DNA from 2 places in the Virgibacillus natechei genome. Region 1 is predicted to be linked to the other one. Evidence: a T-box and tRNA genes for the amino acid it is inferred to sense, from the RefSeq annotation. Region 1 holds a T-box; the other holds one or more tRNA genes.

The links. The T-box of region 1 lies ahead of serS (serine--tRNA ligase). A T-box ahead of a tRNA ligase gene usually reads a tRNA of that ligase, here a tRNA-Ser.
Region 2: it has a tRNA-Ser gene. The T-box ahead of serS (serine--tRNA ligase) is inferred to sense a tRNA for this amino acid. The anticodon was not compared.

What each region holds. Positions count from the first base shown of each region.
Region 1 is NZ_CP110224.1:9,820-20,474, reverse strand. It holds gene OLD84_RS00080 (hypothetical protein) at 1-58, shown strand, start outside; gene serS (serine--tRNA ligase) at 545-1,819, opposite strand; T-box leader at 1,958-2,190, opposite strand; gene pdxT (pyridoxal 5'-phosphate synthase glutaminase subunit PdxT) at 2,297-2,896, opposite strand; gene pdxS (pyridoxal 5'-phosphate synthase lyase subunit PdxS) at 2,969-3,853, opposite strand; gene OLD84_RS00060 (D-alanyl-D-alanine carboxypeptidase) at 3,894-5,225, opposite strand; gene guaB (IMP dehydrogenase) at 5,971-7,443, opposite strand; gene OLD84_RS00050 (YaaC family protein) at 7,692-8,648, shown strand; gene OLD84_RS00045 (carboxylate--amine ligase) at 8,659-9,879, opposite strand; gene OLD84_RS00040 (HD-GYP domain-containing protein) at 9,968-10,655, opposite strand, start outside.
Region 2 is NZ_CP110224.1:2,090,642-2,101,296, forward strand. It holds gene OLD84_RS10940 (MFS transporter) at 1-496, opposite strand, end outside; gene OLD84_RS10945 (superoxide dismutase) at 1,036-1,647, opposite strand; tRNA gene OLD84_RS10950 (tRNA-Phe) at 1,871-1,943, opposite strand; tRNA gene OLD84_RS10955 (tRNA-Ser) at 2,045-2,137, opposite strand; tRNA gene OLD84_RS10960 (tRNA-Ile) at 2,151-2,227, opposite strand; tRNA gene OLD84_RS10965 (tRNA-His) at 2,263-2,338, opposite strand; tRNA gene OLD84_RS10970 (tRNA-Met) at 2,354-2,430, opposite strand; tRNA gene OLD84_RS10975 (tRNA-Asn) at 2,435-2,509, opposite strand; gene OLD84_RS10980 (Na/Pi cotransporter family protein) at 2,815-4,440, opposite strand; gene OLD84_RS10985 (NfeD family protein) at 4,720-5,355, opposite strand; gene OLD84_RS10990 (hypothetical protein) at 5,531-5,863, shown strand; gene OLD84_RS10995 (MATE family efflux transporter) at 5,900-6,310, opposite strand; gene OLD84_RS11000 (DUF2624 domain-containing protein) at 6,472-6,759, shown strand; gene OLD84_RS11005 (deoxyribonuclease IV) at 6,871-7,764, opposite strand; gene OLD84_RS11010 (DEAD/DEAH box helicase) at 7,788-9,101, opposite strand; gene OLD84_RS11015 (Nif3-like dinuclear metal center hexameric protein) at 9,141-10,250, opposite strand; gene OLD84_RS11020 (tRNA (adenine(22)-N(1))-methyltransferase) at 10,243-10,655, opposite strand, start outside.

The DNA of each region.
Region 1 (10,655 bases):
TATTATTATTTATATCTTCCAAGTATGGTATGAAAGAAATAGAAGTACCGAATCTTAATAAGAGGCATGTGGAAATAAGATTCAAAAATATAACGATTACAGAAAAACACATCTTTAACTTTAATGTTTCAATTGTATTTGAAGTTTGCTGTTAAGGTAGAAGTAAACTTTACACCATTAATTTTGACTACTTCTATGTTACTTTTATGGTTTTATTTGTCCAAAAAAGAGAAATCTGATAGAGATAAATGAGTTTACCATTTTTGATTAAAGGGCGAAATTATGGAAAAAAGAGCAATTTTACATTTAAGCAAGCACAGAAATAATCTGTGCTTGCTTGCTATTTATACTGTTAATTCGTTGTCAAAATGTATGCTAAGCGGAAAGCGAAATGTGTTTTCCGTAGCGAATCTCTGCTCTCAACCAACGTTTGCAAAAGGATTTTCACTATGTAGCAGTGTTAAATCAACTACGACGATTTAAAAGCAACAAAGGTTTTCGGTGGGACGAGTAAGCGCAGTCCCAATACTTACGAAAAGATGAATTACTTAATAACATCCTTCCCACCCATATAAGCACGCAATACCTCTGGAACCACAACAGATCCATCTTCTTGCTGGTAATTTTCCAAAATAGCTGCTACCGTTCGACCAATGGCAAGTCCGGATCCGTTAAGCGTGTGAACAAATTCCGGTTTTCCTTTTGCATCTCTTCTGAACCGAATACCTGCACGCCTTGCTTGGAAATCCTCAAAATTCGAGCAAGAAGAAATTTCCCGGTATGTGTCCTGGCTTGGGATCCATACTTCAATATCATATTTTTTTGCAGCGGTAAATCCTAAATCCCCTGTGCACATGCTCATTACGCGGTATGGTAAATTCAACAACTGTAGTACTTTTTCTGCATTACCGGTTAAAGTTTCCAGCGTTTCATAAGAGTCTTCTGGTTTTGCAAAATGAACAAGCTCTACTTTATTAAATTGGTGCTGGCGAATTAATCCGCGTGTATCACGTCCGGCAGATCCAGCTTCTGAACGGAAACTTGCACTGAATGCAACATACTTTTTCGGTAAAGCCTCTGGGGATAAAATTTCCTCGCGATGGTAATTTGTCACTGGAACTTCTGCTGTTGGAACTAAAAAGTAATCCCAATCATCTATACGAAAGGCATCCTCTTCAAATTTAGGCAGCTGACCGGTACCTGTCATGCTCGTACGATTCACCATATATGGCGGCAGCATTTCTTCATATCCATGCTCATCTGCATGCAGATCCATCATGAAGTTTAAAAGCGCACGCTCTAGTCTTGCGCCAAGCCCTTTATAAAAGACAAATCGACTTCCCGCCACTTTCGCTCCTCTTTCAAAATCCAAAATATCAAGATTCGTCGCGATATCCCAATGAGGCTGTTTTTCAAAAGAAAATTTCGGAGCCTCTCCCCATGTACGAGCCTCCACATTATCTTCTTCATCCTCTCCAATCGGTACACTGTCATGGGGGATATTTGGAATGGATAGCATGATAGAATCCAGTTTTTCTTCAATCTCCTTTAGCTCTATATCAAGCGTGGAAATTTGCTCACCAACCTCGCGCATTTCTTTGATCGCTGGTTCTGCGTCTTTTTTGTCTTTTTTCAGTGCAGAAATTTGCTTTGATGCCTCATTACGCTTCGCTTTTAGACTTTCGGTTTCAGCGATTAATTTACGGCGTTTTTCATCAAGCTCACCAAACTTATTCAGGTCGGATAAATCCTCACCGCGATGAGCTAGTTTTGCTTTTACATCTTCAAAATGATGTCGTAGAAGTTTCATGTCTAACATATTGATTGCCTCCTTATATTTTTTAGAAAACTTGGTTGTCACCAAGCCTTTAGATGACAGCCTTAGTTGCACTTATGCAGTAAGAAAGTTTTTATACTTTCTTAACTGCTAATACAAAAAACTCCCGTCCCTAATAAATATAGGGACGAGAGTATAATTCCCGCGTTGCCACCCTTGTTGAAGAGTTGAACTCTTCCGGCTCTCGTGTATAACGGAACATAACCGGGTTTACTTACACCGACGGATTTTAGACCATCGATTTCCATAAACCAGTTCAAGGATGGATTCACAGCCTACTACCATCGATTTGCACCAACCATCGACTCTCTACTGATAAATAAGCTATTACTAATTCCTATCAATACTTTTAAAGGATTTCATTGCATTATATTATGTTATATAATATCCAACTTCTTACCAAGATGCAAGTGTTTGTATAATCTTTCCCACTGCATACGTGTAACGAAGGGTATTAGCCTAAAGGCCTGCAAGTGCCATACTTTCTAATGATTCTTCCACCATTTCCACAAAATATGCAATAAAACGATTATCATCCGTCAACTCCGGATGGAAAGCTGTACAAATATAATGTCCTTGTTTAGCTGCAACAATCTGGTCCTGGTAGGTTGCTAGTACTTCCACTTCTGGACCGACTTCGGTTACATAAGGTGCACGAATAAACACTGCATTAAAGTCAGCAGCAATTCCCGTAATTTCCAGCTCTGCTTCAAAACTTGCGACCTGACGACCAAATGCATTTCGGGCGACCTTCATGTCCATTAAACCTAAATGTGCCGTTTTTGATCCATCAATGGCACGTGCCATTAGTATCAATCCCGCACATGTGCCAAAAATTGGTTTTCCCTGATTACCAAATGCTTCAATAGCATCGAAAAAGTCATAGCTGTCAATCAGTCTACGCATCGTAGTGCTTTCCCCACCAGGAAGAATCAATCCATCGATTACTTCTAATTGCTCTTTGTGTTTAATTTCAATTGCTCTTGCACCACATGCTTCTATCGATCGAATATGTTCACGAACTGCACCTTGTAATGCTAGAACACCAATCGTTGTCATAAGCAATTCCTTCTTTCCTGCAGTGTAACTGGCTGTAAGACTCCCACTTCAAAAATGGAGGGAGATTATTCATTATTCACTCCGATCTTGCATACGGTCATGAGCTTCAATCGTGCTCATTTCAAGACCTTTCATTGCTGTACCAAGACCTTTTGATAGTTCACTAATTAATTTATAGTCTTTATAATGGGTAGTTGCTTCAACGATAGCTTTTGCAAATTTCTCTGGGTGATCCGATTTGAAGATTCCAGATCCTACAAATACACCATCTGCACCTAATTCCATCATTAATGCTGCGTCACTTGGCGTTGCAATACCACCTGCTGCAAAGTTCACCACAGGCAAGCGACCCTCTTCGCGGATTTCCAATAATAGCTCATATGGTGCACCGATTTCTTTGGCAAATGTCATCACTTCATCCTTTGACATTGCACTCAACTTACGAACTTCGGATTGCACTTCTCGCATGTGAGACACCGCTTCTACAATATTCCCTGTACCAGGCTCACCTTTTGTACGAAGCATAGAGGCCCCTTCGCCAATGCGACGTGCTGCTTCTCCTAAATTACGACAACCACAGACAAATGGTACGGTATAATCAGATTTATTAAGATGATAAACCTCATCTGCTGGTGTTAATACTTCACTTTCATCAATATAATCAACACCCATAGCTTCTAAGACTCGAGCTTCAACAATATGGCCAATACGTCCTTTTGCCATAACCGGAATAGATACAGCATTCATTACCTCTTCTGTAATTGTTGGATCAGCCATACGTGCTACGCCTCCTGCTGCACGTATATCAGATGGAACGCGTTCCAGTGCCATAACCGCCACTGCACCTGCTTGTTCTGCGATTTTTGCTTGTTCTGCATTTACGACGTCCATAATCACGCCGCCTTTTTGCATTTCTGCCATTCCTCGTTTAACACGTTCTGTACCTCTGTTCGTCATTGTTTATCCCCCTCGAGTATTTATTCATCATCAAATTTAACTAAAATAACCCTTTAACCCAATCTACTACTGTCGTAAATATATTACTGAAAAAATCACCAATTGCACCTAATGTGAGCATGAACCAATTCTTTTTTTCTACATCTTCATTTGCTACTAAATCAACTGTATCACTTCTATCTTCAAAAATGTACCCATAATCTGCTTCACCATCATACACAAGTTCTGCAATGCCAACTGTGTCCCCGGCTTCAATTGGAGCAGCTAGTTCACCCTCTTCGTTCAAGTTCTCTTCATTAATGGTATAGCTAACGCTGTATAATTCTTCTTCGCCAGATTTAACTGGGACAGTAAATGCTTCAGCTGTTGAAACATCTATTACATCTTCTTTTCCTTGAGCTACCGCTATCTGTTCATCTTCAAGTTGGTAGCCAGCAGGAAATAACTCCTGTGATTCAAATTCTTCAAATCCATACTCCAGAAGTTCTTCGGTTTCATTAAAACGTTCTTCTTCACTATCGGTTTTCATTACTACCGAAACTAATCTATTGTTATTACGTTCAGCTGTTCCTGTAAACGTATAACCTGCAAGTTCTGTATTTCCTGTTTTTAGTCCATCCATACCTTCAAAATGAAATTGTTCTAAGAAAGTAGCATCATGGTCCAACATCCAATTTAAGTTTATGAGTGTATCATCCCCAAACTCTACTTCCGTTTGGCTTGATATTTTCAGTGCTTCCGGATAATTATTAACTAAATGATAAGCAAGCAAAGCTGATGATCTAGCTGATAACAAGTTCGTTCCATCAGGTTCTGTTCCTTCTGGACGATCATCACCTAAAGAAGCGTTGTCTAGTCCGGTTGAATTTACGAATTCATATTCAGGAAGACCAAGTTCTTCAGCCTTTTCATTCATTAACGTCACAAACTCAGTTTCCGATCCTGCTATCAATTCAGCAAGTGCAATTGTTGTAGCATTATCGGAAAAAACCGCCATTGCATTATATAATTCTTCAACCGTATATTCATGATTCTGTCGTAATCCTACACCTGAAAATAACGGATTTGCAGAAATACCATATGGATAATCACTAATTTCGGTTGTTGTATCCCAGCTAATTTCACCTGAATCGATCGCTTCCAATACAAGATACTCGGTCATCATCTTCGTCATACTAGCTGGCGGTAAGGCTACATCGGGGTCTTTTGCATATAAAACTTTTCCTGTCTCTGCATCAACTAAAATAGCTGAATCTGCATTCAAATCCAAATTATCAGCTGCTTGAGTAGATAACGGCTGTATAACTAGTGGAATCGTCATCCCTATACTTACTATTAAAAATGCTAGTCTTTTCTTTATGTCTTGTTTCACTCTCCCGTACCTCCACCTTAATTTTTAATATGTTTATTAAATCATACACCTCTATTATTTTACCACAGAAAAAAATAAAAAAATAGACGGTAATAGTCCCATCTATTTTTTAACAAAGGCTCTTTTACAAGTATTGTTGCTTTCTGAGAGAGTTGATATAAACTGCAATGTACCCGTTGGGTTTCTTTCCGCTGCGTACGTTGCTTTCCGCGGGCACGGCCTCAGCCTTCGAAGCACAGGACGTGCTAGTGCAGGTGTTGCGACAAATGTTTTCGGTGGGGCGAGCATTTACGCGCAGTCCCAGGACGTCGCGACTTTAACCTGCCTCGAGGAAAGCACTCTGCGGGGTCTTCAGACACGTGCTATTCCCGCAGGAGTCAAGGGTCCTCCGCTCCAATCAACCATTATAAAAGTGCATGGCTTTGTTTATTATATAATCAAGCAATTTTGGTGAAGTTTTAACTCCCCTTACCAGCGGAGGAAATACACGGAGACTCCTGCGGGAACAGTGGCCAAAGTGAGACCCCGCAGAACTCTCCTAAGGAAGGTCGACTAAAACCGTTCTTTGCGAACAACGTCGACATACCCTTTGCCAGGGCAAGGAGGCTCACGGGTCACCCTAAGGTGCGCGTAGTGTATTTCCGCAGCGGTATGCTATCATATAAAAATTGTGTCAAAAACAACAATAAGTGCAAGCTTTGCCTTTCGCTGCGAAATTTGGCGACGACCGATGTTGTCTACTCGTTTACAATACCGAGTAATTCGGTGATTCTTTCGTAATTTGTACATCATGTGGGTGGCTCTCTCGTAAACCTGCACCTGTTATTCGTATAAAACGGGAATCATTTCGTAAGGCATCAATCGTACCTGTTCCACAATATCCCATACCGGAACGCAAGCCGCCAATTAACTGGTGAATGGTATCTGCAAGCGGACCTTTATAGGCAATTCTTCCCTCAATACCTTCTGGAACCAGTTTCTTCACATCTGAACCTTCTTGGAAATAACGATCCTTTGAACCTGCTTCCATGGCCCCAACGGATCCCATTCCCCGGTATACTTTATATTGTCGTCCCTGGAATATTTCCGTTTCTCCAGGACTTTCCACAACCCCTGCAAACATGCTTCCAAGCATAACCGCATGCGCGCCCGCAGCTAATGCTTTTACAATATCACCAGAGTATTTAATACCACCATCTGCAATAACAGGAACACCATATTCCCCTGCTGCAACTGCACAATCATGTACAGCTGTTATCTGTGGTACGCCAACCCCTGCCACTACTCGCGTTGTACAAATAGATCCCGGGCCAATACCTACTTTTACAATGGATGCACCTGCTTCAATTAATTCCTTTGTGGCTTCTGCTGTTGCGACATTTCCTGCAATAATGTCCAGATCTGGATAGGCAGTCCGAACTGCTTCTACTTGTCTGATAACACCGCCAGAGTGCCCATGTGCCGTATCGATAACGACGACGTCTACACCAGCTTCAACTAATTTTTCAATTCGTTTCATGCCATCACCTGTAACACCTACAGCTGCACCTGCAATTAATCGACCTTGTGCATCTTTTGTAGCATTTGGGAATTCGATGGCTTTTTCAATGTCTTTTATCGTAATTAGTCCTTTTAAAATACCTGTTTCATCTAAAAGTGGTAGCTTTTCAATTCTATATTTTTGCAGAAGTTCTTCAGCCTCTTTCAAAGTCGTTCCTACTGGCCCTGTAACAAGTTTTTCACTTGTCATTACTTCTGAAATCATAATCGAATAATCTTGTATAAAACGAAGATCACGATTCGTCAATATTCCTACTAATTTTTGCTCATCGATTGTATTAACAATCGGCACACCTGAGATGCGGAATTTCCCCATGAGATGTTCGGCATCATATACTTGGTGTTCTGGAGTTAGGAAGAAAGGATTCGTTATAACCCCACTCTCTGAACGTTTCACACGGTCAACTTGCTCTACCTGATCTTCAATTGACATATTCTTATGAATGACACCAAATCCACCTTGTCGAGCCATTGCTATTGCCATTTCCGCTTCCGTTACGGTGTCCATGCCAGCACTTATATAAGGAGCATTTAATTTAAGATTAGCTGACAGTACTGTACTAACTTCAACATCCTTTGGTAATACCTCTGACCTAGCTGGCATTAACAACACATCATCGAACGTTAATCCTTCTTTAGCAAATTTATCTTCCCGCATCTTTATCCTCCTCCATCTATGTATGCTGATCGTATACTTGGTTAAGCTACGTAGGAAATTCTATTTTATCAGTAAAGAAAGTATATCATACTTTCTTTCTGCATAAATGCAACGATGACAATTCACCTAAAAACTTGGTGAATGCCAAGTTTTTTAATATACAATACGCTATCAATTAACCTTTTTCAACCACTAATAAAAATTAAATTGATTCGAAATATTGTAATTGTTTGCGGAGGAGAAATGATATGAGTAAAAAATCAATAGAATCTATTTACACCTATTTGCAAACCATAAAAACCAGCCAACTCTATTTAAAAAATTGTTATAAGGATTTACCAGATATTGATACCGAAAAAAAGAGCTTTGAAAACAGTGGAAGTTTTATGTATTACCTTAATCAAGGTAAGTTGTTTTTAAAAGAAGGTGAAAAAGTGGATATCAGATTAAAACCGATTTTATATTTTTATGGACTGGGTCATTTGCTGAAGGCATGCCTATTAACAAATCGCCCAAACTATCCAGAATCCACTACTATTTTAGCGCATGGGGTTAGTTCGAGAAAGCGGAAAAAGAAACATTATACGTTTGTTGACGATGAAGTTAAAATCCAGCAAAATGGTTTATTTAGCTATACACACAACCATTTATTCAATTCAACAACGCCTTCTTTCTCAAAGATTAAAATGAATGTGCTGCTTGGTTTAATTCCTGAAATGGAAGATTTTTTCGCCCATAGACAAGAAGAACATTGTGTATCCGTTGGCAAGATAGGATCAACTTCCTTAGCTTTTCCAGTCCATTTATTAGATCGTTATCATTTGACGCAGCGAGCGTTTCTTCAGCGCGTTGGTATGCATGTACCGTCCATTCATACCAATGCAACGAAGGATCACCTTCTTGTTGAGATAGAAAAGCCCATTCAGCATTCTACTGGCCCTTTTTACTTCCACCTTGATAAACAAGAAGTGTATTTCCCCTGTACCAGGGAGCTCTTTTTGCCCATACATGAAATTATGATTCATTATTTACTTTTATATAATCTAAGTATGATTAGTCGCTATGAAACAGAGTATTGGGCAGAATTATTTTCTACACAATATGACATGGATCATGCCATCATATCCCATTATTTAAATTTCTCCGTTGAAAAGATTACCTTTTTAATTGGGGAATGGCTGCTTCAAAGGGCTCCATTCTCTTAATACAGAACGCTTAACCATCCCATTTATTATTTCTGTATTTACGATAATAATTGACCTGGCGTAAAAACAAATAGATTTTGCGCTTTAGGTTGCGATCTTTCTTGTAAAATAAAGGATTTTCATAGTTATTTTCTTTAATTAGACGTTTTACATCATCACGAACAGCTTCGTTATTTACAAACTTACGAAGGACAATTTTAGGAACAACCGTAAACAAATATTCTTTGTTTAAATAAGTTATTGGTTTTTCTTTTTCATACATAACATCGTCCACGATATATTCAGCCATATTGTGACCGAGTGACGTAACATAATAACTGGATCTTCCTTGTCGAATATTTACTTCAAATACTTTAAATTTATCATCACGAACATCATACTTTATATCGAAATTAGCAAAACCAACATAGCCAACAGCTTCCAGGAAGGTTTGTAATTTCTTCATCATATCCTCATTATACCGTGTAATGACGGCCGTGTAATTTCCAATAGCTGTATCCGTGTGTTCCTGAAGCACCACTTGTCCGAATGTAACGAGCTGTGTCTGCCCTTTTGAATTCGCATAAATAACAGAATCCCACATGTACGTGTCGTCTCCTGGAATGAAATCCTGAATGATAAGCTCGTCCTGGTAACCACTTGCGATGATCCTATCAATTACTTGCTGAACCTCTTCTTTTGAATCAACTCGATATACTTTTTTCTGTCCCTCAAACGGATGGTCATAATAAGCAATACCATTACTTGGTTTTATGATAACAGGGTACATCATCTCTTCATTAAATGGCTCAGATTTACTGCAATCATAAAAATAAGTAGTAGGTGTGTCAATTCCATGTTCTTCACAAACTTTATAAAAGTTAGATTTATTTTGCAGTTTATTCATTAATGATTCATTGATGTAATTAAACATATAATAGGGCTTTAATGCTGCTTCATTTTCAATGATCAATCGAACATATACATCATTTGTCCCTACTAAAACTAGGTTTTTGTTTGTGGACTCAAGATCCTTTGCCAATTGCGTCATAATAGGAACAAATTGCCCCTCATCTGCTAGGTTTGGATGGATGTCAATTTTTTCAATTATGTTACTGATATCGGTAAATCCCATTTGTTGTTTTCCGATTAATATTGGTTTCATACCATATGCTTGGTGAAATGAGATAGCCATGTTGTAGGCGTTTATGTCAGTTCCTATAATAATTGGTATAAAAGTTGTTGTATTCATGTATGTAACCTCCTACAATGCCTATTCATTAATATAACAGGTAGTCTACTATACCATTCCCGATTTTGTAAATGGGAACGTTAGGTGACTATAATAACACTTGTTCAATATAGAGATCCAGTTTATCCTTTAAACTTATAATATCATTGGTCGCATCTAATTTAACCATTGGTCTGGTTGGATATTTGTTTTCAATAAAGACAATTTCACCTGTCGCTTGATTGGAAAGGCTAACCCTTGTCCCTATGGAAAAATCAGCCAAACTTTTAATAAACTGCATGACAACTTGTGTATCAAGGGTTGAATATTGTTCTTTTTGCATTTCCTCCATTACGCTAAATGGCGATTGGTTTCCCTTATATAACCGTTCACTCGTCATCGCATGATACATATCACATACCGCTATAATACGTGCATACATGTGAATTTTTCCCTGTGTTAAACCGAGTGGATAACCGCTCCCATCTAATCTTTCATGATGTTGCAAAACAGCTAATTTAACCTTATTGCTTAGGATGGATATATTATCTAGTAAGCGATATGAATAAATGGGATGCTTTCTTATTTTGTCTAATTCATCTGAGGTTAAGCTAGATTCCTTTGAAAGAATGGCAGGGTCCATTTTCACCATCCCGCTATCACTTAGAAATCCTCCAAGCCCTAGTTGTATCCATTCTCCTTTGTTATACCCCATTTTTCTTCCAATAAACGCAGCCAGTATACCAACTGCAACACTATGGTAATAAAAATAGTCCTTTTTTGTTGTATAATGATGA
Region 2 (10,655 bases), 1.8 Mb from region 1:
TAATTGTACCTGCTAACAACGGTCCAATCATTCCACCAAACGATTGCAAAACCCCTAAAATCCCATTAAAAAAATCCCTTGTATCAGGCTCTGTGATTTCAAAGGTTAATACATTAAATGCCAACCAGTAAAAGCCATATCCTATTCCCAACAGACTCCCTAATAAAAAATTATAGGTTGATGCGTTTTCTCCAATAATTAATACACTCAAGAAAAATATAGATAAAAATATTACACCTAATCTTAAGACAATAACACGATCAACCTTTTTGGCAAGTTTCCCCGCTAACACAAATGTAACTGGTTGAAATAAATATATGCCTAAATTATATACAGCAATGGTAATGTAATCACCTGATTGTTTCCATAAGTATATATTTACAAAGGTATTAGACAGGAATATCCCTAAAAAATAGAGACCTCCAACGGATAACAAGAGTAATAAATCACGATTTATATCTATTTTATTTTGAAATAGCTGCAGACCTTTTCGCATACCTCAATACTCCTTTTTTAATTAGTAATAGTGTGAGCAAATGAATATTAGATATGCAAAAGTCCATAATCCAAAAATAAACAACTAAATCAACCAAAAGAACAAAAGCGCAAGCGCCCGTTTAGCAACGTACAAACTGCGCCCGCGCATCGCGGGTGGTTCAACGTTGCCACGCAAAGTGGCGGTTTTAGTTGAACTTCCACTCCGCAATGAGATAAAGGAAACACGACGAACGAAGTGAGTAGATGTTGACTTTCACCACAAGGGTATAAGTGCGACTTTACTTCTGCCTGCGCCTGCCGGCTTGGCAATCAGTAAGTCTTCTTTTCACCCACAGGGCATAAGTGCGACTAAGCCTCTGGCGGAGCCAATCGGCAAGTCTTCTTTATCGTAGTGGAGGAGTGTGAAGTTTGATAGTTGCTGGGCGCTGGAGCTGGACGTGGCTATTCCAGTGTATAAGTTATCCACAGCTTTTAAATTCTATAGTTTCCTATGCAATAAAAAACACGAGAACTATATCTCGTGTTTTTTATTTATATTTATTTTGCTTCATTATAATTTTTTGTTACTTCATCCCAATTCACTACATTCCAGAATGCAGCAATATAATCAGGGCGTTTGTTTTGATACTTAAGGTAATATGCATGCTCCCAAACATCTAAGCCTAGCACTGGCGTTTTACCTTCCATCACTGGTGTATCTTGATTAGGTGTGCTTGTAACTTCTAGCTCTCCATTGTTAACAACAAGCCATGCCCAGCCTGAACCAAATCGACCAGTTGCAGCATTTCCAAATTCTTCTTTAAATTTATCAAAGCTGCCAAATTTTGCATTAATTTTGTCTGCTAATTCTCCAGATGGTTCTCCGCCACCATTAGGGGAAAGAATTTTCCAGAATAAACTATGATTAGCATGTCCACCACCATTGTTTCTAACTGCCGTACGAGCACTTTCTGGTACAGCATCCAAATTACTCAAGAGATCCTCAAGTGATTTTTCTTGGATGTCTGAATGCCCTTCAAGAGCACCATTCAGCTTCGTAACATACGTATTATGGTGCTTCGTATGGTGAATGTTCATCGTTTCTTTGTCAATTGTTGGTTCTAACGCATCATATGCGTAAGGTAGTTCTGGTAATTCAAATTTTGCCATTCCAAATTCCTCCTCTAATAAGTACTGTTTTTCTAAAGGATTGAAAATTCACCCTTTAAAGTAAAGGTTATCAGAGCTTTATTTTAGATGCAAATTTTATGCATAATTTCTAATGATTAACCTTCTATATATTAACTATATCCTTTTTACCATTCGACAAAACATAGTAATTATAATTAGAACAATAAAAAAACAAGCAAATTAGCAGCTTGTTAATAAGTGATGGCTCGGGACGGAATCGAACCGCCGACACACGGATTTTCAGTCCGTTGCTCTACCGACTGAGCTACCGAGCCATGTGTAGATTTTATTGTTCAGTTATTTTTTGGAAATTTTTAACTTTAAGCGTTTGTATAAATAATTATAAATAAGCTTATTAACTTACTTAGATTATGTATGGAGGAGGAAGAGGGATTCGAACCCCCGCGGGCTTTGACACCCCTGTCGGTTTTCAAGACCGATCCCTTCAGCCAGACTTGGGTATTCCTCCTAGTATTATTATATGGTGGACCCTGCAGGATTCGAACCTGCGACCGATCGGTTATGAGCCGATAGCTCTGACCAACTGAGCTAAGGGTCCGGCAAAAGAACAATTCATTTATTACTTAATTTATATGGGGCGACCGATGGGGATCGAACCCACGAATGCCGGAGCCACAATCCGGTGCGTTAACCGCTTCGCCACGATCGCCATGTAATTTTAAAATGGTAGCGGCGGAGGGGATCGAACCCCCGACCTTACGGGTATGAACCGTACGCTCTCGCCAGCTGAGCTACACCGCCATTCTGGCTCCACAGGTAGGATTCGAACCTACGACCGATCGGTTAACAGCCGATAGCTCTACCACTGAGCTACTGTGGAATAATCAAAAAAATTTGCAGAACTTATCTTAATAATTCATCGAATATCCTTCAAATTACTGTATAATAACGAAACATTTAAATTAACAGCGACGAAATATAATTTATCATGTATGACAAGATCTGTCAATATCTTTTTTAAAACTTTTAAATTAACATTTCGTTAATATTTCGTTCATCACGTTTGAAACGACATTATATACTATAGCATTTTCATTTATGGATTTCAACACTAATTAAAATTAATTGTTTAAAAATGTAAAATTGTAGTAGGGAGTAAGAGCGAAGCCCCTACTCCTTACTGAACTATTCTTCCAATACTTCTTCAGCAATATTTACAGCGTGATCACCAATACGCTCTAAATTACTTATAATATCAACGAATACAATACCTGCTGATCCACTGCACAGTCCCTCATTCATACGTATGATGTGTTTCTTACGGTAATTTCGTTCCATCTTATCTATTTGATCTTCCTTCTGTATAACTGCAAGTGCATCCTCTCTATCCGAACTATTAAGTGTTTCCACTGCTTGTTTTACAGTCAAAATGGTTAAATCAAACATATTATTAAGGTCTTCTTGTGCTTGTTCGGTTAAATATACTTTATTTGTTATCTTATAATCAATTAACTCAAGAATGTTTTCAAAATGATCTCCAATACGCTCAAAATCCCGGACCATATCCATTAGTGCTGTATGGTTGGAACTATCCAATTCTGACAGCGATTCTGCAGAAATAGCAATTAGATACTCGGTTATTTTGCGATCCAAATTGTTTAGAGCCCCTTCGATTTGGGTTGCTGTTTCAGAATGCTTTTGCTGTTGTGTTGTTAAGTAAAGGTTTGTTTCTTCCAGCCCTTTATACGCATACTCGCCCATTCGTATTACTTCTGATTTAGCCTGATCGAGTGCCAGTGTGGAAGACTGCTGTATGAAAATAGGGTCTAAATGCTTTGGTTTATATTCTACAATTGCATCTTCACCAGGAACCATTTTTGTTACAATCCACGCTAATGCCCCAATAAATGGAAATTGTATTATAGCATTGGCTATATTAAAACTGCCATGAGAAAATGCTATCGTCATTTCAGGATTTAAATTGAATTGACCCTGTAAATAGGCCACATACTGTGTGAATATTCCTAATAATATAAGTCCGACTAAAGCTCCTACCAAATTAAAAATAACATGTGTATATGCTGCTCTTTTAGCTGCTACAGATGCTCCTAAAGACGCTATTACAGCAGTAATTGTTGTCCCAATATTATCACCAAACAATACAGGAAGTGCAGCATCTAGGCCCATAGCCCCTTGTCCGTACAGTCCTTGAAGTACCCCTATCGTTGCAGTTGAACTTTGTACAATCATTGTAAATACCGTCCCGATCACCACACCTAAAATTGGTGATTGACTCATGCTTACCGTTAACTCTTGAAATGCTTCTAGGCTGCGCAATGGTGACATCCCACTACTCATCAAATCCATTCCAAAGAATATTGCACCAAATCCAAACACAGTTTGTCCAATATTATTGACTTTTATATTTTTAAAGAAATACAACATAAAACAACCAACAGCAATAATAGGAAGGGAATAGGCACTTATATCTATACCAATAATAAATGCTGTAACAGTGGTACCTACATTAGCCCCCATTATGACGCCAATGGCTTGTCTAAATTTCATAAATCCTGCGTTAACTAAACCAATTGTTAACACTGTTGTTCCAGTACTCGTTTGCAAAAGTATGGTAACAACAATACCAGCTAAAACACCCATAAAAGGATTTCGTGTAAACTTGTCTAGAATGTCTCTAAGGCTATCTCCAGCTATTTTCTGTAGGCCGTCCCCCATATATTTAATACCTAAAAGAAAAACACCTAATCCGCCAATAAATTGAAATATCAGTGTTTGAATATCGATCTCCATTAATTCTGTACCGCCCTTCATTCATGTTGAAAATTGTCGCATTCCTATACCATTATTAAATGAAGATGACTCTTTTGTAAAGTCTATTTCCGAATAATTAACATTAAATTAACATTAAATTAACATTAAATTAACATTAAGTTATATAAGTGCATTTCAACAAGGAGTATATCTTCCTTCTTATTAACTTCCCTAATATATATCTACCCATTCTCATTATAATTAAAAAATCAAAAAAACTCCATAAGCTATATAAGCCCATGGAAGTCTTCTTCTAAATTATTCGTTTTTTAACTTTTCAACAAGTATCTTTGTTCCATCTACTTGGACAATCCGAACGTGACTATCCTTGGGAATCCATTGCCCATTCGAAATAGCACTATAATATTCATTCTCAACTTTAATCGTTCCAATTGGTCTTAGATCATTCATGGTAATAGCCTCTTCATTAACCATCTCTTCATAACTACTATTCATTGAATTATAGCCAGCTTCTTTTGTTAGCTGATCTTTTAAGGTTAGCTTTGTCCACATTTCTCTTCGCTTGAAGACTTTCATGAAAAAGAAAGAGGCACCTCCGCCTAGAATAACACCTATCACAGCATACAACCCTGACGTTAAATCCGGTGCAGCTAAGGCTACTGCAGAAACCATTGCTGCCAAGCCAAGCGTAGCTAATGTTCCATCATTCAGCAATTTTCCATCAATAATAATAAGTAATATTCCTACAAAGTAAATAATAAGCATGATGATAAAGGAGCCTGTTTCTACGTATGCTCCAAAGTATACAGTAATAAAACCAATTCCCAATAATGCAAATAATCCGCGCGCATTAACTAAAACTTCACCAATCAAGAATAATGTACCTAATCCTGTAATAACAAATCCAATCCAAGTTAAAGAAAATATATCCAACATGTCTCCTCCTTCCTTACTTGTTGTACGTATTACCATTATAAAATGTTTCACTTTAAACTTGGCTAATCACCAAACTTTAATGCAACCCACGTTTACAACGCACGAGCGAACGTTGTTACAATGTTTTCAGTGGGACGAGTGATTTCCTATCTGCAAAAAAAGGGGAATGAATATGGAATTCTTCAAAAGATTTTTTTTATATGCCTTCATTATATTATTATGTATTAGTATACTCCATGATCTTACATTGGGAACTCCAACGACGCCAGAAATTAACTCAAATCCTATTCAATCGGATCATAACATAAAGTTTGATGCGCAATATGTGAAGGCGGATCCAGGTGAAACTGTTTTAACAATCGTAGAAGGAATAAACAATAATAATATTAAAAAAATGGCTCCCAAACAAATTATAACAGATTTTAAACTAATAAATCCATCTATAGATCCGCATAATCTTAGACCTAACCATTATTATTATTTTCCTTTATATACAAATGGATAAAGAAGGACTGAGATATGTGTCTCAGCCCTTCTTTCTTTAAAAAAATGGAATAACAAAAAGTGTAACTAAGATTGAAATTGCCCCTGCAACAATTGCAATATTTCCTAAAGTATCAGCTCCACGAGCTCTGGAAATAAATCCTAGAATGATGCCTGATCCACCTAAGATAATTGGCATCATAAAAAAAGATATGATGGATAAAGCCGCTCCTATCCACCCATAGACGCTATTCACGTCATCACTTCTTTCATTCTTTCTCTCCATTTCATGGCGATCATCTGCTGTCATTTCAGCAGCATATTCTTCGTCTCTGGAAATGTCCGATTCCATTCCAATAAATTCCTCATCCCTGGAACGATCTAGATTTATTCCCTCAAAGTTTTCATTCTTCATTTCACCATGGTTTGGTGGTTCCTGATGGTTTCTTCGGTTATTAAATTCATCCATTTTATAGACCTCCTTTGCTTCTGATTGAGGTGCATCTATAGTTTATGGACTTTTCATCATTATAGTGGTGTTACATTTTGGAAGAGCGTCTTATATTTTGGATGTTCAACTTTTTTAAGATTGTGCATATAGTAAATCAGATCTGTTAAGGAGTGTATAATATGTCCAATTTCATTAAAGAATTAGTAAGCAAAAAGTTAAAGCAACTGTCCCCTGAAGAATTACTTAATTATGCAAAGCAACATGGATTTTCATTAAACCGTGCTGAAGCCAACAGCATAATCAACTATTTAAGAACAAATTCAATTGATCCATTCAATCTACATGATCACAAAAAAATGTTTGAAGAACTTACTCAAATAACGAATAGAGAAACGGCTAATAAAGCACAGAAATTATTTAATGACTTAATACAGTCCTATGGATTAGGCCATTTATTTCATGAATAGGGGCTAGAAACCATTCATCAAGCCTTTAACGTAAATTGCCAAAGCCCGCACTTATTCAGTAACCAGCTAAAAAGGAATAACACCATACCAGAACAGCGTTATTCCTTCCTATTATGAATTAGCGATTTTTTCTTTCAGGTCCTTATCAAAAGTTCCTTCCTTAATCATATCTATTTCTAAATAATATGGTGCTTTTTTATTCTTTTTATCTTCCCCAACAAATGGCGTTTCCAAAATTTTAGGTAAATGCTGTAATTGAGGATGATGAACGACATCATGCAATGCATTAAACCCTATATGACCAAAACCAATGTTTTCATGCCGGTCTTTATGAGCCCCTCGTTCATTTTTGCTATCATTCACATGAATTACTTTCAACCTGTCCATACCAATAATTTTATCAAATTGATTTAATACTCCATCAAAATCTTGGACGATATCATAGCCGGCATCGTGTATGTGGCACGTATCCAAACAGATGGATAATTTATCGTTTTGCGTTACTCCATCAATAATTCTTGCCAGTTCATCAAATGTCCTACCTATCTCTGATCCTTTACCAGCCATTGTTTCAAGTGCTATTTGAACATCCTTGTCTTTTTCCAGAACTTCATTTAAACCCTCGATGATTTTGTTTATACCAGCGTCTACACCTTCGCCAACATGTGCCCCAGGATGAAGCACAATTTGTTTTGCACCAATAGCTGCAGTTCGGTCAATTTCACTACGTAGGAAATTAACACCCAAATTAAATGTTTCTGGTTTAACGCTATTACCGATATTAATAATATAAGGAGCATGTACTACGATGTCAGAGATCTTGTGCTCATCCATGTGTTCCTTCCCAGCAGTAATATTTAATTCTTCAATCGGCTTTCTTCTTGTATTTTGTGGAGCACCAGTATAAATCATAAACGTATTCGCTCCATAAGAAGCTGCTTGCTCACTAGATCCAAGAAGCATTTTCTTTCCATTCATTGATACATGTGATCCTATTTTTAACAAGTTTATTCCCCCTGCATAATTATTTATTTTCTATATTTTTCTTTTTTTGACATAGACCTTTTTATAGATTCCTGTTGTTTTTTCATCTTTTTCTTATAACCTGGTTTAACTTTTTTGGTTTTTTGTACATGCTTCCACGCCTCTTTATCTAGATTTGTGGTCGGTTTATTTCTTAAATTACGTTCATTCCAAGACTTTGATTCTTGCCATTCGCCGTTTTTTACATCCGCATAATTAAACGTTAATCCTTTCTGTTCTAGTTGCTCAATTAATCTAATATCATTTTCATGATAAATACTGATGGCTGTTCCTTCCAATCCAGCTCTTGCTGTTCTTCCCACACGATGAATATAAAAATCTTCCTCTTTCGGAAGCTGTGCGTTGATTATATGACTGACACCCTTTATATCGATACCTCTTGAAGCCAAATCAGTCGCAACAACATATTGATAACGTAGATTCTGAATTTCCTTTAAAACCCTTTTTCGTTCACGCGGAGCCAGTCCACCATGAATAATACCAACTTCCAGTCCTTTTTCCTGTAGGGAAGCAGCCAATTTATCTGCGATTGTTTTACCATTTGTAAAGATAATCGCTAAGTAGGGCTGAATTGTCTTGGAAACCTCCATAATTATGTCAGCTTCATCCCGATGCTTTCGTTCGATTAAGTGGTGCTCCATTGTTTCTGGTGAAAAATGATCATCCACTTTTACATGTAATGGATTTTCTAAATATTTGTCAAAAAAATGTTGTAAGCGTTGTGGTATTGTAGCTGAAAAGACCATTAACTGTATATCCTTTCTAGAACGGACCAATAATTGATCCACTTCGTTAATAAAGCCTAAATCCAGCATTAAATCAGCTTCATCTATAACAAAAGAGCTAGCGGAATAAATAGAAATAGCTTCTTCTTTAACTAAGTCCAAGATCCTTCCAGGAGTTCCAACAATAATGTGTGGAGGCTCTTTCAGCTTTTCCACCATCTTTTGTTTATCTGTCCCGCCTACTAGAAGCTTCGAGATCCATTGTTGGTCTTTATCAGCATAATGAATAATTTTTTTGACTTCATCGTGGATTTGCGTTGCTAACTCTCTCGTTGGTGCAGTTATAACAAATTGCACCTGTCGTTTGCTTACATCAATTTCGTTAAATAACGGCAGCAGGTAAGCATGTGTTTTTCCTGAACCAGTACGAGATTGTCCAATTACACTGGTCCCCTTTAAAACAGATGGAATAACTTGTTGCTGTATATCAGTAGGTTCACGAAAACCCAGTCGATCTACAACACCTTCCATTACTGGCTGAAAAGAAAACGTATTAAAATTATTTTTCTCCATATATAGTGCTCCTTCTAATGATAGTTTACCTATCATCCTTTAAATAAATTGAAATGGCTCTGTATTTGACTCAGATATCATTACTTCTACCGTATTACTTTGAAGTCTGTCATCCAAATATTGCTTCGTTGCTTTTTTCATTACTTTCTCTATATAGTGCCCTGGATCAATTAACGATAATCCCATTTGCCACGCAGTTTGCGCAGTATGAAAAGTCATATCACCAGTTATATAAACATCAGCCCCCTTTTGCTTCGCTGCATTTATATATTTTTCACCACTTCCACCTAAAATAGCAACCTTGTTTATTTTTTTTGTTAAATCTCCTGTTATGCGCATATGTGAAATATCAAAAGCATACTTAACTTGTTTACAAAACGTTTCGAGATCAGTTTGTTTATCCAATGTTCCCATTCTTCCAAGTCCAAGGACTTCTCCTTGATTATGCAAGGGGAAAATATCATAGGCGGCCTCTTCATACGGATGTGCCTCAATCATGGCATGAACAACGTTTGCAAGAATTCCTTCTTGTACGATGGTTTCAACTTTAATTTCATCAACGATTTCCAATTCATTCTGCGTTCCAATATGGGGGGCTGTCCCTTCAAGTGGTTTAAATGTTCCTTGCCCTTCTATTTGAAAGGTACAATTACTATAATCACCAATATGGCCAGCCCCACTGTTGTTAAAAGCCTCAAGAACATCATTTTTATGTGACTTCGGAACGGAAACAGAAATTTTAAACAGTTTTTCTGTCTTGGTTTCCACGAGAACATCCTGAGATTGAAGATTTAACAAATCAGCTAACATATCGTTTACTCCACCATTTGCAATATCTAGATTAGTGTGTGATGCATATACAGAGATATTATGTTGAATTAACTTGTGGATAATACGACCGTGAGGAGTATCGATATTTACTTCTTTTATCGGCTTAAATAACAGTGGATGGTGCGCAATAATAAGGTCAATATCATTATCAATTGCTTCATCTACCACAGATTCTAATACATCTAATGTAACCATTATTTTTTTTACTGAATTCGTATAGGATCCAATTTGTAAACCAACGTTATCCCATTCATATGCTAGATTAAGCGGTGCCCATTCTTCCATCAAACGAAAGATGTCTAAGTTTGTTTTAGTCATCAGATAAAACCTCCTTCATCCATTTTAATTCCTTTTCAAACTGATTTATCTTTTGTATATCTTTTACTTTAGCTTTATCCATTTGATTTATCACTGTTTGTAATTTTTCATGTTCATGTTTCCATTTTTGATAGAATGTAGCTGTTCTATTTTTCATTAATAGAGGGCCAAACAATAATTGCTGATCCACTAAACTCGCATCATATGGACTTCTATTTTCTCCTCTGTCAGCTACAATAATTTCATAAATATGGCCGTTTTCCTCTAGTATTGCTTCATTTGTAACTGTAAAACCATGTATTAAAAACCATTTGCGAATAGTTCTTGCATCAATATTAGGCTGAACTACGATACGATTGACCGCATTTAATTTAGAAATGCCATCTTCGAGAATGGATCTAATCA